2 linked regions of the Bremerella alba genome follow. The protein of the gene in region 1 binds, or shares a complex with, the protein of each later gene. Links are inferred from orthologs where the notes say so. Each region holds a gene or a part of one and is shown in the gene's direction. Other genes may lie near its edges.

Region 1 (8,014 bases):
GATATGCAAAACGTTAACTTCGTCAGCAGTATCGGAATCCTCGCGTTTCTGAATCTTCGTCGAGCGGTCCCCAATGACGAAGAACGAATCATTTTTTGCAATCTGTCTTCCTCGCTCACCAGCATGTTCAGAATTTGCAAATTAATCTCAGAAAACCCTAACGACCCAACGCCGTTCGATTCCGTAGACACTCTTGAGTCGGCTTTGTCGACCGCGTAACCTGCGCAAAATGGAGCCCATCTACCCACCGATCGTATTTGTAAATCGGTCCCCACCCCAACCATGCTAGGCGGAGCACGGACGCATGAACGCCAAGGTCACGAATTCACTCGTTTCGTTCGAAGAGGTCGACGGTGTGCACGTTGTCACGCCGCTGGTGAGCAACATGCGCGACGCCAACAACTGTTTGGCGATTCGCGAATTGACAATCGAATATGGCCAATCACGTCGGCCGGAAAAAGTCTTAATAGATTTGAGTCAGGTACGCTTTATGTCGAGCGTTGGCGTCCGCGTGCTCGTCTCTTTGCTGCGACAAGTCTGCGAAGTTCAGGGCCGAATCATGGTCTGCAGCCTGAATGGAGAGTTGCGGGGAGTACTTTTCGTCTGTAGCCTAATATCAGACGATATGAATCAACCGGGACCGCTAGAGGTGGCAACAAACCGTGAGGACGGCCTCGCTCGCCTGCGTTCCCCCTAACAAGGCTTGCCCTCCCCATGCCCGATTTGCTCCTCGAAGCCGTTAATCCTGTTCTGCCGTCTCGCGACGTAAAAGCCGCCATCCAGTTTTATGTCGACAAGCTGGACTTCAAGGTATCGTTTCAAGATGCAGACGATCCGCGCTACGCATCGATCATTCGAGATCGGGTCGAAATCCATCTTCGCTGGCACGATCCCTCGAGTTGGGACCGAGTCGAGCGACCGAACATTCGTATCGCCGTATGCGATGTCGAGCACCTTTACAGCGTGTTTCAGCCCTTGGGGATCTTTGCTTCCGATACTACGCTCCGAGATACGGCATTTGGCACACGGGAGTTTGGCCTTTTCGATCCCGATGGGAACTTGCTGACGTTCTATTCCGACCTGGGAGAGTAGTCGTCGGCCTGCCGGAACGGTTTGTTATATACACTTAGAGGTCCGGCTTTCGCTATGAATCATCCTCCGGTACCTGAGATCGCTTGGTCCAAGCGGCTAATCTACTTGGGCTGCGCGACCATATTTTTCATGCTGGCCATCCTGGGCATGATCTTGCCGATTGTCCCAGCCACACCGTTTCTGTTGGTCACCAGCTACTTCCTGGTGCGTTCCTTTCCGAAGCTGAACGACCTGCTGCTCGACACGCCCTATTTCGGTCCGATCCTTTACGACTGGGAAGTTCGCAAAGGCATCAAGACCAGCACCAAGATCCAGGCGATCGCCTCGGTTGTTCTCGGTTGGGGAATTTCGCTGCTCGTTTTTCCGATACCAAGCTGGGCCCTGATTCTCATGGCCGTCTTGGTGATAACCGGGATCCTTGTCATCTACCTGGTCCCAGAGCCGCGCGACCCGGTCAAGATTGCCGAGGGTAAGAGCAATTCCAGCGATCAGCAAGAAGAAACGATCAACAACGACGAGGTCCACAAATCGCACGAGCTAGAGCGGAAACAGCGGGAATGGGATCGCACCCAACGCCAGCCCCATGGCGACAATCGTTGATGGAAACCCTTTCTCTTCCCAGCCCCTATCCCCCTAGGAAGACACAATCAGCAAGCCTGTAAAACGACTAGATCGTTCCGACTTGCTGCAGCGCAAGATACGCCAAGAGACTGAACCAAATGACCGCGATCACGGCCATCGCGATCAAGAAACCGAGATGCCGTTTGGGTGGATTCGACGTGGGCAGATAGACGGGCACCTTGCGTGGCTGATCGCGCGAGGATGCTTGTTTGTTTTTGGCGGCCGCCATGTTTCTTCCCTGTAGGCTCGTGCTAAGCTTGCCCTGATTCTTCCGACAGTTCGAAGTCGAAGTTCTTCACGAACGCGTCTTCAAAGTCGTACTGATCATTGAAGTCTTCGCGGCGATCCGATTTCGACTTTCGCATCATCCCGATGCCGATCAAGTTGTACACTATCTCGCCGAAATCACCGGTGGTGTGGATGCCCCACGAGTTGAGCACCACTTTCGCCAGCAAACCATATTGCTGCTGGGCGTACTGACGGATAGCCAAGCACAGCACCTGACCGGTGAGATGGCGTTCAACGTCTTCTTCCTCTTCATCCCAGCCTTCAAGCTCGTCTTCGAGTTCGTCGATCTCTTCCTCGAAACATTCCAGGTCTAGGTCTTCTTCCTCGGATGGGTCTTCGTCCTGATCCTCTTGAAATCGCTGGCCGAAGGAAAGGGCTTCGCGGACAAATTGATATGCTTCCATGCGATAGCGCGAATCATCTTTGAGCAGCTGCATGAAGGCGGAATAAGTATCTTCGGACATGCCGTTTTATTCCTTCGGAGTGTCTGGATTGGATTGGGTGTTCTCGCCGCTTTCGTCTGCGGCTTCCTTCTTATCGCGACGTTTGCCGCGTCTGGAACTTCCCCCGGTTTGGCCGTTGCCGCGTTTGAGGATCGTCAGCACGTCGCTGGCATCGATCATGATGTTGCGGTTGTCTTCCATACGGACCAACAGCTGCCCGGCTAAAATCTCGTGATTCAACACGCGACCACGGCCATTGCTAGTCACAATGTCGCTACCAATCGGCGGAAGGTCGCGTTGTAGCTCTTCGTACGTGTCGTACTCGTAACGCAGGCAACACTTGAGTCGTCCGCAGCGTCCGGAAATCTTCGTCGGGTCGAGCGTCGCTTTCTGAAGCTTGGCCATCCGCATCGATACCGGGGGCATTTCGCTCAGATGCGTGTTGCAGCAGACCGGCTTTCCGCAATCGCCGTAATCGGCCAGCAATTTGGCCTCGTCTCGGACACCGATTTGCCGCATTTCGATACGTGTCTGCAGTTCGGAAGCCAACGCTTTGACCAGATCGCGAAAATCGACTCGCGACTCGGACAAGTAGTAAACGACAATTCGCTCGCCGCCGAACAAGTGCTCGACGTCGACCAGTTGCATTGGAAGATCCATCTCGCCGATCACGCGGCGGACCGTTTCCACTTCGCGCTGGGTGTCTCCCAGCATGTGCTCGGTCTGCTTAATGTCTTCGACCGACATGGCCCGCATGATGCTGCCAAAGGTCGGATCGCTAAGCTGGTTGACCGCGTCGTCGGTGGCAATGCAAAGCACATCCCCCACCTCCAAGCCGCGCTTGGTGCGAATGATGACTTGGTCGTCGCGGTTGTATTCATCTTTTGCTCGGGCCGAGAACACGCCTATAAAACGCATGACCCCGTAGCGAACGATGTATTTCGCCATACTGAATATCTTTATATCGCCGCTGCATTACCGATAGGGCTGCCGACGAGAAAAACGTACTGCCTCGCAGGCAATCTGCATGGTGACAGCACGTTGGGAAGGTTTCAATAATCCTTGCAGTATAACCTGATTGGGGCCATCCCTGAAATTGGGAGCTCGATGCGTGCCTGGGAAGTCGATCTGATATCACCGGGGCACAAGCGGCGAATGCATCCGGATTGAACTCAAGGGATCGTTTCTATCCTAAGTAACGCTAGCAACCGCCTAGGGGAGAATTTCGTCGACGCTTTCAGGGGGTCGTCCCAACCGGGCCTCGTTGCCAACCACCACAATAGGACGTTCGATAATCTTCGGATTGGCAGCCATCTGAGCGATCCAACCCGCTTCGTCTTCCGGCCGCGCGAGACCCAGGGCCTGGTGGTCTTTCTTCCGCACGAGCTGCTCGGCCTTGAGTCCCAGCTTTTTGAGCAACGATTGGATCGTCTTTTCGTTGGGGGGACTATCGAGGTAAAGCACCACCTCGGGTTCGATCCCATGCTCGCTGAGCCGGGCTAAGGTTTGTCGGCTCTTCATACAACGTGGATTATGGTAGATCGTGACGCTCATCGCGTACCTTGAAGCAGGGTAATGACGGAATATAGGAAGTTCGGGAAACCGAGGTCAATCTGCCTGTAACGCCGATCTTCAAGTGGCATCCTAGTTACCAGAGCACAGCAAGCGGGTACTGCAGCAGGTTGTCCTAACTCGGTTACCCACCATAATAAAAGCATGCCCCCTGGGTTGTGAACCTGGTTAAAATTCGCGATTCTATTGGATTAGGCCCGGAATTACGGCATGCTGAATGTCTGGGCTCGACTTGATCTCATGAGACGCAAGCGACAGTAAACCCCCATATTTTCCATTGATCGGGAGAAGCCTCCAATGGCCAATGAATTTAACGAAGACAACTTTGATTCCGAAGTCCTGCAATCGAGCGATCCGGTATTGGTCGACTTCTGGGCACCTTGGTGCGGTCCTTGCCGTCAGTTGGCACCGGTAATCGATCAGCTGGCCACCGAATACGAAGGTTCGGTCAAAGTCGGTAAGGTCGATACCGACAAAAACCCAAACCTGGCCGTGAAGTACGGTATCCAGAGCATCCCAACGGTCATGATCTTCAAGAATGGTGAAGTCGTGAACCAGATGCTCGGCAACCAGCCCAAGGCCAACCTACAGCAAGCGCTGGACGCAGCCAAAGGCTAAGCGTCCCGTACCGGGCATAAAATTTGCTAGCAAAACGGAAGGCGATTGCCTTCCGTTTTTTTATGCGCTGGCCCTGAAAGTGGGTGGTAGCATGCAAAAGCCCTGCGAGTCCGCAGCATTTCAACCTGCGCAGCCGTTAAACTCAACTTCTTAGGCACATCATGCCGATGCGAAAGGATGGCCGAGTAATCCATTCGACTGCCGCCCATTGCATTGATTCGCCATGAAGCCGACAATCCGCCCGACAAACATCAAGCCATCGACGCGCCAGCTTTCCGAGCATGGTACGCCAGAGCTGCGAATTGACCCTCCGCATGCCTCGTCAGTGGAAGGAAATTCGGCAGATCACCTAGAAGACGACCAAGGCGTCGATCTCACGTCCGCCGACCTCGAAACGCTTCCCGATTGGCAGCGCCGGCAGATCAATCAGCTAGCACGCTTGATGCGCGATCGCCAGATGGAGCTTGATCGTCGCGAGGCCGAGCTCAATGCCCGGATGGCGAACTTCGAGACTCAGCAGCGAAGCGCCGCGTTGGCCATGGACGAGCCGGTCCCTCATACCGCAAGAGCCACTCGCGAAGAGCCCGAAGACAAAACAGAACCGGCTGGTCCCCTGCGTAGTATCGAAGAGAAGATCCGCCAATGGCGACGCAAGTGGCGCGGTCAAGAGACCGAAGTTTGCGCGATCGAACCCGAGGTCGACGGCTCAGTCACCGTACGGCTAGAAAAACTGAGTGAAGCGGAGTCTCAGTTGGCTCAGCAATGGGCGCTGCTCAAGAACGCGCGCTCGCTGCAGGCCCTGCGAGAAAAAGAGTTTGCCGGGTACACCCAAAAGGTTGAACGCGAAATGGAGCAGAGCCGCGTTCAACAACATCAATGGCTCGAGCAGGAACAACGCCAGTTGGCCCGCGACCAAGAGGAGTTAGCTCAGCGCGAGAACGAAATCGCCGATGTGCAGCACGAGATGCAGATCGCCTTCGAAGAGCTGCAGGTCATTCGCGATCAACTGGAAATGGCCTGGGCCGAGATTCGTGTGCGGATTCCGTCGGCGCTGCGGCGACGGCTGGATCACCAAACCGATCACGCTGTCGAGCACTTCGACAAAGCACTGCACGCCCGGAATCAAGCCGCCAAGAGCGAGATTCGGCAGATGCTCCATCAGTTGGAACTGGCCAAGCTAGATATCCAGGAACAGCAGGTCCAGCTGGAAGACGACACCGATCAACACCACACCGAGATCCGCCGCGCCAAACATGATCTGGCCGATCGCGATGCCCAAGTGCGAGCCCAACTCGCCGAGCTTCGCCGCGAGCACGAATCGTTGAACGAAACGAAGCTCGAAATCTTGAAAGAACGCTACCAAGATTTGAGCCGGGAAATAACTCCTAAAGCGGCGTAAAGACTTTCTCTCGTGTTGGTCGACTGGCCTCCGATTCCTTCTCAGCTCGCTGCCCTCTTAAACGACGAAGCCCCAATTGATGACAAGCCGAGCGAATAAAAAAAGGGACGCTCATTGAGCGTCCCCCGAATCGTTGCTGACTCGCATGAATCGTATGCTTACTCGCTGCTAAGCGAAAGCGATTCGGTTGGTTTCTTGTTCGCCTTTTCGCGGGCCGCGTGACGCTCTTTGGCAGCTTCGGATGCCCGGTAAGCGATCTGCAGCTCTTGGCGGCTGAAGTAAGGCGTATCGTCACCAATGAGATGCTCGATACGTTTGTTGGCCAGTTCTTCCCAGCTCATGCCGTTGTTCAGGTGCCAGGCAGCTGCTTGTGCACTGCGCTGATTCAGCTGACCACTGCCGAGCATGTGGCAAAGATCGGCGACGCCAGGCTTTTCGGTGTAATTACCGATGGGCTTCAGTTCGTAAGGAATCTGGGGATCGGGATCTTCCAGACCGTGATCAAGACAAACGCCTTGGACCTTGATGCGTTGAACTTTTTCAGGCATGACGTTGAAGAAACCGCCGCCACCACCTTGGCCGCCACCGCCGAAGCCGCCGCCACCTTGGTTGCCGCCGAACTGTGCCAGGGGAATCCCAGCGAATGCGGCCGGCAATTCGACGCGCATCTTATTCTTGGTTTTGTTCGTGATAATAACGGTGCCTTTTTCGGAGCTCATCGGAATGAACTTCACTTCGATGACACCATCATCGATTGCCTGGAACATCTCGACCGTTTCGACTTCACTGGCCGAACTGGCTCTCTTCTCATCCGCGATTGCCACTGGAGCTAAACAGCCCAGCATGGCCACGCAGCCAAACAATCGCCCAACCATGTGCCATTTCATGTGATAACTGCTCCTATGATTCGCTCGTTTTCGGCGATTGCCAGCGAATCGACTAACAACTGTGAGATGATCCAAAGATAAGATCCGTCGTAGTTGCCCCACAAAAGATGCAGCGATCAACGGATACTTTTCCTACCCAATACGCAGGAAACACAACACCTAAAGCTTAATCGCTGTTTGCGAAGAAGCCAACAATTTTGCACAAGCCAAACCAAACCACCTGCCCTTGGGGGGACAGCGATGCGAAGCTTTTGACCGGTGAACAAGCTGCCGAGTGCCGCGAACAGGCAAAACTCCGAGATAAACGCTGTGAAACGGACTATAGGCAGGGCTTTGATGTCCTCGCGATAAAGGCCTTCTCAGCACCGCAAAGAGCCACTTAATGCGCATTGAATCTCATTTTTCCGATTCGGAGCCGACACAAACTAGTTTAACCCCCTCTGATAATATGGATAATAACGGCTACCCACTGCACGGCTTGGCTGTTGGGTCGGGCGAAGAGCTCTCAGTGATCGCGACACCTTGGAATTTGCCGTCGATACGCAAAGGAATGGCATCATGTTTTTCGGCATCTGGCTGTTAGTACTTTTTGCGTCGATTGTGGCCCTCGTTCAGGCCTACTTCTTTTTCATGGGCATGGTCAGGGCTGACCCCGGCACAACGACCATGCAGCGAATCGCCGGATACGTTCGCGAAGGGGCAAACGCCTATCTGACTCAGCAGTACATGGTGGTGACGATCTTTTTTGTAGCCATCGCCGTCGTTCTTGCTTTGTTGGCGTTTGTCGTCGAGGTGCAAAGCCGCTGGGTTCCGTTTGCATTCATGACAGGCGGTTTTTTTTCAGGGCTAGCCGGTTGGATCGGGATGAAGACCGCCACGCTGGCCAGCAGCCGGACGGCCGCCGGAGCCCAAAAATCACTCAACCAGGGATTACAGATCGCCTTTCGCAGTGGCGCTGTCATGGGCTTAACGGTCGTGGGACTGGGCCTGTTAGACATCGTGCTTTGGTTTGGTGTGCTGAAGTGGGTCTTCGATCTCTCCCTATTTAATATCACAACCACGATGCTTTGCTTTGGCATGGGAGCGAGTTGCCA
Region 2 (6,220 bases), on another replicon or contig:
TTGGTGTTCATCCACTCCATGTCCTGCGGAAACTCGGGCGCAGGTATGCGTGCGCGGAAGGGATGATCGTCTTCTTTGGCATCAGGCGTATCGTCTGCTGCTTTTTCCTTTGCCGCGACCGGTTGCTGTTCTTCGGCCATCGCAAACGGATGGGATGAGGAACTGCCACAACCAACTAGCAGCAAGACAGCAGCAAACATGGCTAGCTTGCGTAAAATGAATTTCGGAGAAAAGTGCAGGTAAGGCATCTATAGGACCTTCCGGATTCGAGGGCAGGATTCCAATAAAATTGGAATGATTTAGGGAGAGAATGGCTGTGTTTATTCTTACAATACTAGTAGTTTACCGGCTCAGGATGTTCCGGGTAGCTCTTTTCACATGATGTCTGGCGTGCATGCATCGACCACTCTGTAGGGGAGTCTGGCGAGCATCTTGAAAAAATTCCTGGGGTGAGCATGGAATTTTGCCGACAATCTATAACGATTATAGCGATTGTTCCGGGTACGTCCGGAAACGATATTGTCGAACGTGCACCGAGGAACGTGCTACCTTTGGTGGAATGGTCTACGTGTGGTGAAGTCGGAGTGACTTGGGCCACATCCTACCCTTATGGACCAAGCCCGCCAAATATCGGAGGATCAAAACGTGTTTCGTAAAGTATGGCTCGCTGTCTGTCTCTTACCACTATTAGCATCCTTCGGCATGGGCCAGGATTGGGCGAACAAGATGTTCAAAGTTCGCTCGCACGATTTCGGTGCCGTGGCTAAAGGGGCCAAAGTTACCTATGAGTTTGAACTTCAAAACATCTATGAAGAAGATGTTCATATCGCCAGTGTTCGTTCCAGCTGCGGCTGCACGAGCCCTTCGATCAAGAACGACACCTTGAAAACGTGGGAAAAAGGGGCGATTGTCGCGAAACTGAACACCGACAGCTTCCTGGGCCATAAAAGTGCGACCGTTACGGTCACAATCGATAAGCCTTTTTATGCGGAAGTTCAGTTGAATGTTTCGACGGACATTCGCGGTGACTTGGTTTTTCAGCCAGGCTCGGTCCAGTTCGGTAACGTCGAACAAGGTGAAAGTGGCGTTGCCAAGATTCACGTGACTCAGGCCGGTCGTAGCGACTGGAAAATCACGGATGTTCGTAGTAACGACGATTTCCTAGGCGTCGAACTAAGTGAAACCAATCGTGGTGGCGGTCGGGTTGGATACGATTTGGTCGTTCGCCTAAAAGATAATGCTCCGGTCGGTTTTATTTCGAGCCAATTGGCATTGATTACCAACGACAAGCGAAGCCCTTCCGTGTCGCTGCCTGTCGAAGGCAAAGTCGAGTCGGCTTTGAACGTCAGCCCGAGCGCTTTGTCGCTAGGTGAGTTGAAGCCCGGCCAAAAGACCGAAGCGAAATTAATCGTGCGAGCCAAGAAGCCGTTTCTTATTACTGGTATCAACTGTGACAGCGAAAGCTTTCAGTTTGCGGCTTTGCCAGAGGAACCCAAGAAGCTTCACTTCCTGCCACTAACGTTTACCGCGGGAAGCGAAGGTGGAACGGTCGTTAAGAAGATAACCATCGAGACCGACCTCGGTGAAGGTATCAGTGGCGAGTCAGTTGCGACCGTCGTGGTGACCGAAGGAAAATCGGAAACCTAGTCGATAACGGTATCTCCAAAAAGTAAAAAACAGGCCCCCGATTCGTGATTGAATCAGGGGCCTGTTTGGTTATGAGTTCTCCGCGGCTACGACAGGTTTCTTCTCCGGCAACGGAGGGAGCGATTCTTCCAAGACACCCTTCACACGCGGCCACATTACGATTGCTTCGAATAACATCCATGCTTGCAGGATGAGCACGCCAACGCCCAAGACTAACAGTAACCATTGCTGTTTAGCCCAATATCCCGTCTCGCTGAAGACGTTGTAGTACATTGCCAAGGCTGGCAAGATGAGCATCGCGATCATCGGCAGGGCAACAAACCAAATCGGTTTGTTACGCCGCCACAAGTAGAACGCGGTGACCATCATGGCAAGTCCTGCAAGCAATTGATTGATTGCTCCAAACAATGGCCAGAGCAGTGTCCCACCTTTGCCGGGTACTGTGTCGGCAAATACGGCGATCGCTAATGCCGAAATCACGGCCACGGCCGTCGCCGCATATTTTCCAGAAAGAGGCCTGGTCACTGGTACCGATACGAACAGTTCCTGCAGGACATATCGTTGAAGTCGCGTGGCCGTGTCGAGGGTCGTGGCTGCGAAATTCGCGACGAGTACCGCAATAATGCTGATGCCGATTTCTAGGGGAATGCCGATCGCAGTGAGGAAGTTCGCTCCTCCTTCGACAAAAGCCGCCACCAAGTTTGGCAGTTTGAAATCACTCCAATTCTTCGTGATAGCGTACCGAGTTTCCCAAGCGGCTTGCCCTGTTAGCGGTACGCCTTCGGCATCGGTCATAGCGGTGTATACGTACGACCCGTCAGGCCCTTTGCTCCCTTCAAAGATGCCCATGCCGACGCCTGCACAGCAAGCAAGGATAACGATAACGGCGAGCCCGCCTTCCAGGAGCATGGCACCGTAGCCGATGTATTGGGCATCAGATTCTTTCTCGACTTGCTTACTCGAGGTTCCGCTACTGACTAGGCAATGAAATCCACTACACGCACCGCAGGCGATCGTAATAAATAGAAACGGAAAGATGGGGGGGGCACCTGCCGGCATCGTCGTCGCCACCGCAGGCGTTGCCTGGGCCAGATCTGCCGCACCGGTCACACTCGCCACAAGAAGTCCCACGAACAGCAGCACTAACGCCACGATCAACTGATGGCTGTTGACATAGTCGCGAGGCTGAAGCAGCAGCCAAACCGGTAACACGGAAGCGGCGAAACAGTAACCCAATAAAATGACGGTCCAGATCATCAAGGCGCTTAGGTAGTGATTTTCTGCAAGAGTAGGTCCCAGAACCTTCGCCAAAATCAACGAAAGATCGATGGGCAGGTAATAGACGCCCACGAGAATCGAAGCGTAGACAATAAACAGAGCAACCAGTGATGGAAGCAGCAGGTGGGCATCTTTTTTACGGGCGTAAATACCCAAGGCAATCGCAATCGGCATGCTGATCCAAACCGGCAATACGGTTTGTGGGTATTCAGCAAAGATGACAGCCACCACTAACCCAAAGATCGCTAGGACGACCATCAACGCGGCGGCAAGCACGATGAGAAACAAATACTTGGCACGCTTGTTAATCATACGGCCAGCGATTTGACCGACAGTTTGCCCTCGGTTGCGAAGTGAGATGATCAAAGCACCCAGATCATGAACGGCTCCCACGAAGATCGAACCGAATACGACCCACAACAGGGCCGGAAGCCAACCCCAGAAAACGGCGATGGCGGGGCCCACAATGGGACCGGTGCCTGCGATGCTGGTGAAATGGTGTCCGAAGACAACTTGACGATCGGTTGGGCAGTAGTCGATATCGTCCCGGAGCTGTTTGCTGGGGACTTCATTGCTATCGTCAAGCTCGAATAGCCGTTTCGATAGCCAGCGCCCATACGTGTTATAGGCAACAATAAAGCCAACGAAAGACAGAACGGCAACAATTAGCGTCGACATAAGCGTAAAATTTGTGTCACGACGTGAGGCATCGTGCATCCAACAGAGGAGCGAACTTGATGGTGGGTGGTACGCAGGGATAGTGAGCTTTCCTGCTTATCTCTATAATGATGAATTCTTTCAGCGACGTGAATAGCTCACAATTCAATTGAGATAAATTTTTTTCGCGGCTTTGCGCTTTCAAAAGGACTAGAACGACCGTGTCGGAAAAGATTGAAAACGTCATTATCGTCGGAAGTGGCCCTGCGGGATGGACTGCCGCCATCTATGCAGCTCGAGCCAATTTGAAGCCGCTTCTCTACGAAGGTGCTGCGCTTCAAGAGCACTACGATCTCGGACGGGGGCCACTCGGCCAGTTGGCAATGACGACGGAAGTAGAGAACTTCCCCGGATTTCCCTCTGGCGACCTGGGCGGTTACTTGGATGACGCCATTGACGATAGCTTGCGTCAGTATATGGCACCGCACCAAAAGCATGGTGTCAGCGGTCCTGAATTGATGGAGCTAATGCGGCAACAAGCCAAGAACTTTGGCACTCGGGTTGTAACCGACGACATCGTAGAAGTTGATTTCAGCGAACAGCCATTCAAACTCAAGCCTCGCGAAGGCGAAGAATGGCTAAAAGCCCGCTCAGTGATTATCGCTACGGGCGCTCGTGCAAATTACCTCGGATTGAAATCGGAAGAAACCTACAAGAACCGGGGCGTTAGTGCCTGTGCCGTATGCGACGGCGCTTTGCCGCGTTTCCGTGAAAAGCCATGCATCGTGGTAGGTGGAGGCGACTCGGCTATTGAAGAAGCCGATTACATGAGCAAGTACAGCTCGGTCGTCTATTTGGTACATCGTCGAGACAAATTCCGGGCTTCCCAGGCCATGGTCGATCGGGTCACGGAAAACAAGAAGGTCGAAGTTGTTTGGAATCACGTCGTGACCGAGGTGCTCGGCGACGATCAAAACGGCGTCACCGGGGCCATGCTGGAAAGCACGGTGGATGATTCCACGAAGAAGCTCGATGCGAGTGGGTTCTTTCTAGCCATCGGTCATACACCCAACACCGACTTTCTGAAGGGGAAGTTGGAAATGAATAACGCGGGCTATCTTAAGTGGACGGTTCCCTTTCGTACCAATACAAGCGTCAACGGCGTCTTTGCTTCCGGGGACGTGGCCGACGACTACTATCGCCAGGCTGTAACAGCAGCAGGAACCGGTTGTATGTCGGCACTGGATGCGGAACGCTGGTTGGCCTCGCAGGGCTTGCATTAAGCTAAAAATGCAACCATCATTAGATGCACTGAGAACCTTGCACGTTCCGTGTGTCAACGAAAAAACGCAGCAAGGGGGACGAAGATCGTTCCCCTTGTTCTATTAGATCCCTCCCCATCATCCCTTATCTACGCCGAATCTAGGCGAAGGATTCGCTATGTCTGAGACCGTAAGCAAAGTCGAAACGGATCGAGAGATTCTCCAGGAAGCACAAGAAAAGGGGCCTGGTGCCACGCTGGGTGCTTGGGTTCGACTTTCAGGACCTGGTTGGTTGCAAAGTGCGATCACCTTGGGTGGTGGCTCTTTGTCCGGCGCGCTCTTCATGGGGATCTTGGGCGGATACAGTTTGCTTTGGCTGCAATTAGTGGCCATCATTTGCGGCGTGGTAATGCTCTCGGCGATTAGCTACGTCACTTTGTCGACCGGCAAGCGGCCATTTCGCCAAATCAATGCGCACATCAACCCTGTGCTTGGCTGGGGGTGGATCGTGGCGACAGTTGCGGCGAATATGATTTTCCTCATGCCGCAGTTCGGGCTCTGCTATGCTGCCCTGAATAAAAATCTGGCCCCTGGTCTCGTTGGCGATGATACGTCAACCAAGGCGATTGTTTCCTTGTTGCTTCTCATCGCTGGCGGCGTACTCGTCTACATGAATTCGCGACCAGGGATCGCGACCAAGATATTCGATATGCTGCTAAAGGGCATGATCGGTGTGATCGTGCTTTGCTTCTTTGGAGTTGTTATTAAGTTGGGCATGTCAGGCGAGGCTTTCACATGGTCAGAAGTCTTCGCTGGTTTTATCCCTGATTTATCCGCAGCAAGTGAACCAACAGGGCAGGTGGCCGAGATTGCGGCCGAGGTAGAAGATCCCTATCGCACCTTTTGGACTGATCGGATCGTCGCTGATCAACGCGCCGCGATGATCGGTGCCGCGGCGACTGCCGTTGGTATTAATATGACCTTCCTGCTGCCCTATTCGATGCTGGCTCGCGGATGGGACAAAACCTTCCGAGGTCTAGCACGATTCGACCTCTCGACCGGGATGGCGATTCCCTACATCTTGGTGACAAGCTGTGTTGTGATTGCCTCGGCGGCGGCGTTTCATGCCAAAGTGGATGCCGACTTTCTCTCGACTTCGCCTGATACGATGGCCAAGAGCCCTATCTACGGTGGTGCCGAGAAGACGTTAGCCGTTCGCGTCCTTGAATTCGACAAGGACAGCTTGGATGTTCCTAAGGAATATCTCGACGAAGCAACCGGAGAAGACGGTAAGGTTAATAATGCCAAGCTCGCTGATCTGCTTCTGGAAGCCAAGTACGAACCGTTGAAGTTGGCGGTGGCTGAACTTCCCGACA

What was found.
Region 2: the proteins of trxA (region 1) and HOV93_RS07465 are in contact, whole or in part, in a crystal structure (PDB 1F6M), measured with the Escherichia coli proteins. The link is inferred for Bremerella alba from one-to-one orthologs.

Annotation. Positions count from the first base shown.
Region 1 is NZ_JABRWO010000015.1:37,786-45,799, forward strand. The notes cover bases 3,111-5,973. They hold trxA (thioredoxin), read left to right. Parts: upstream 3,111-4,313; coding sequence 4,314-4,634; downstream 4,635-5,973. Other genes in these bases: HOV93_RS22530 (PSP1 domain-containing protein), read right to left, coding at 3,111-3,392; arsC (arsenate reductase (glutaredoxin)), read right to left, coding at 3,657-3,998; HOV93_RS22545 (hypothetical protein), read left to right, coding at 4,858-5,973. Outside these bases: HOV93_RS22500 (STAS domain-containing protein), read left to right, coding at 1-219; HOV93_RS22505 (STAS domain-containing protein), read left to right, coding at 305-697; HOV93_RS22510 (VOC family protein), read left to right, coding at 715-1,092; HOV93_RS22515 (YbaN family protein), read left to right, coding at 1,147-1,692; HOV93_RS22520 (hypothetical protein), read right to left, coding at 1,760-1,942; HOV93_RS22525 (Minf_1886 family protein), read right to left, coding at 1,965-2,465; more of HOV93_RS22530, read right to left, coding at 2,472-3,110; more of HOV93_RS22545, read left to right, coding at 5,974-6,033; HOV93_RS22550 (hypothetical protein), read right to left, coding at 6,192-6,920; HOV93_RS22555 (sodium-translocating pyrophosphatase), read left to right, coding at 7,479-8,014. UniProt on the Escherichia coli protein: Participates in various redox reactions through the reversible oxidation of its active center dithiol to a disulfide and catalyzes dithiol-disulfide exchange reactions.
Region 2 is NZ_JABRWO010000003.1:430,039-436,258, forward strand. What follows is about bases 3,023-5,834. They hold HOV93_RS07465 (thioredoxin-disulfide reductase), read left to right. Parts: upstream 3,023-3,803; coding sequence 3,804-4,865; downstream 4,866-5,834. Other genes in these bases: HOV93_RS07460 (carbon starvation CstA family protein), read right to left, coding at 3,023-3,603; HOV93_RS07470 (divalent metal cation transporter), read left to right, coding at 5,023-5,834. Also shown: HOV93_RS07450 (thioredoxin-like domain-containing protein), read right to left, coding at 1-248; HOV93_RS07455 (DUF1573 domain-containing protein), read left to right, coding at 646-1,647; more of HOV93_RS07460, read right to left, coding at 1,717-3,022; more of HOV93_RS07470, read left to right, coding at 5,835-6,220.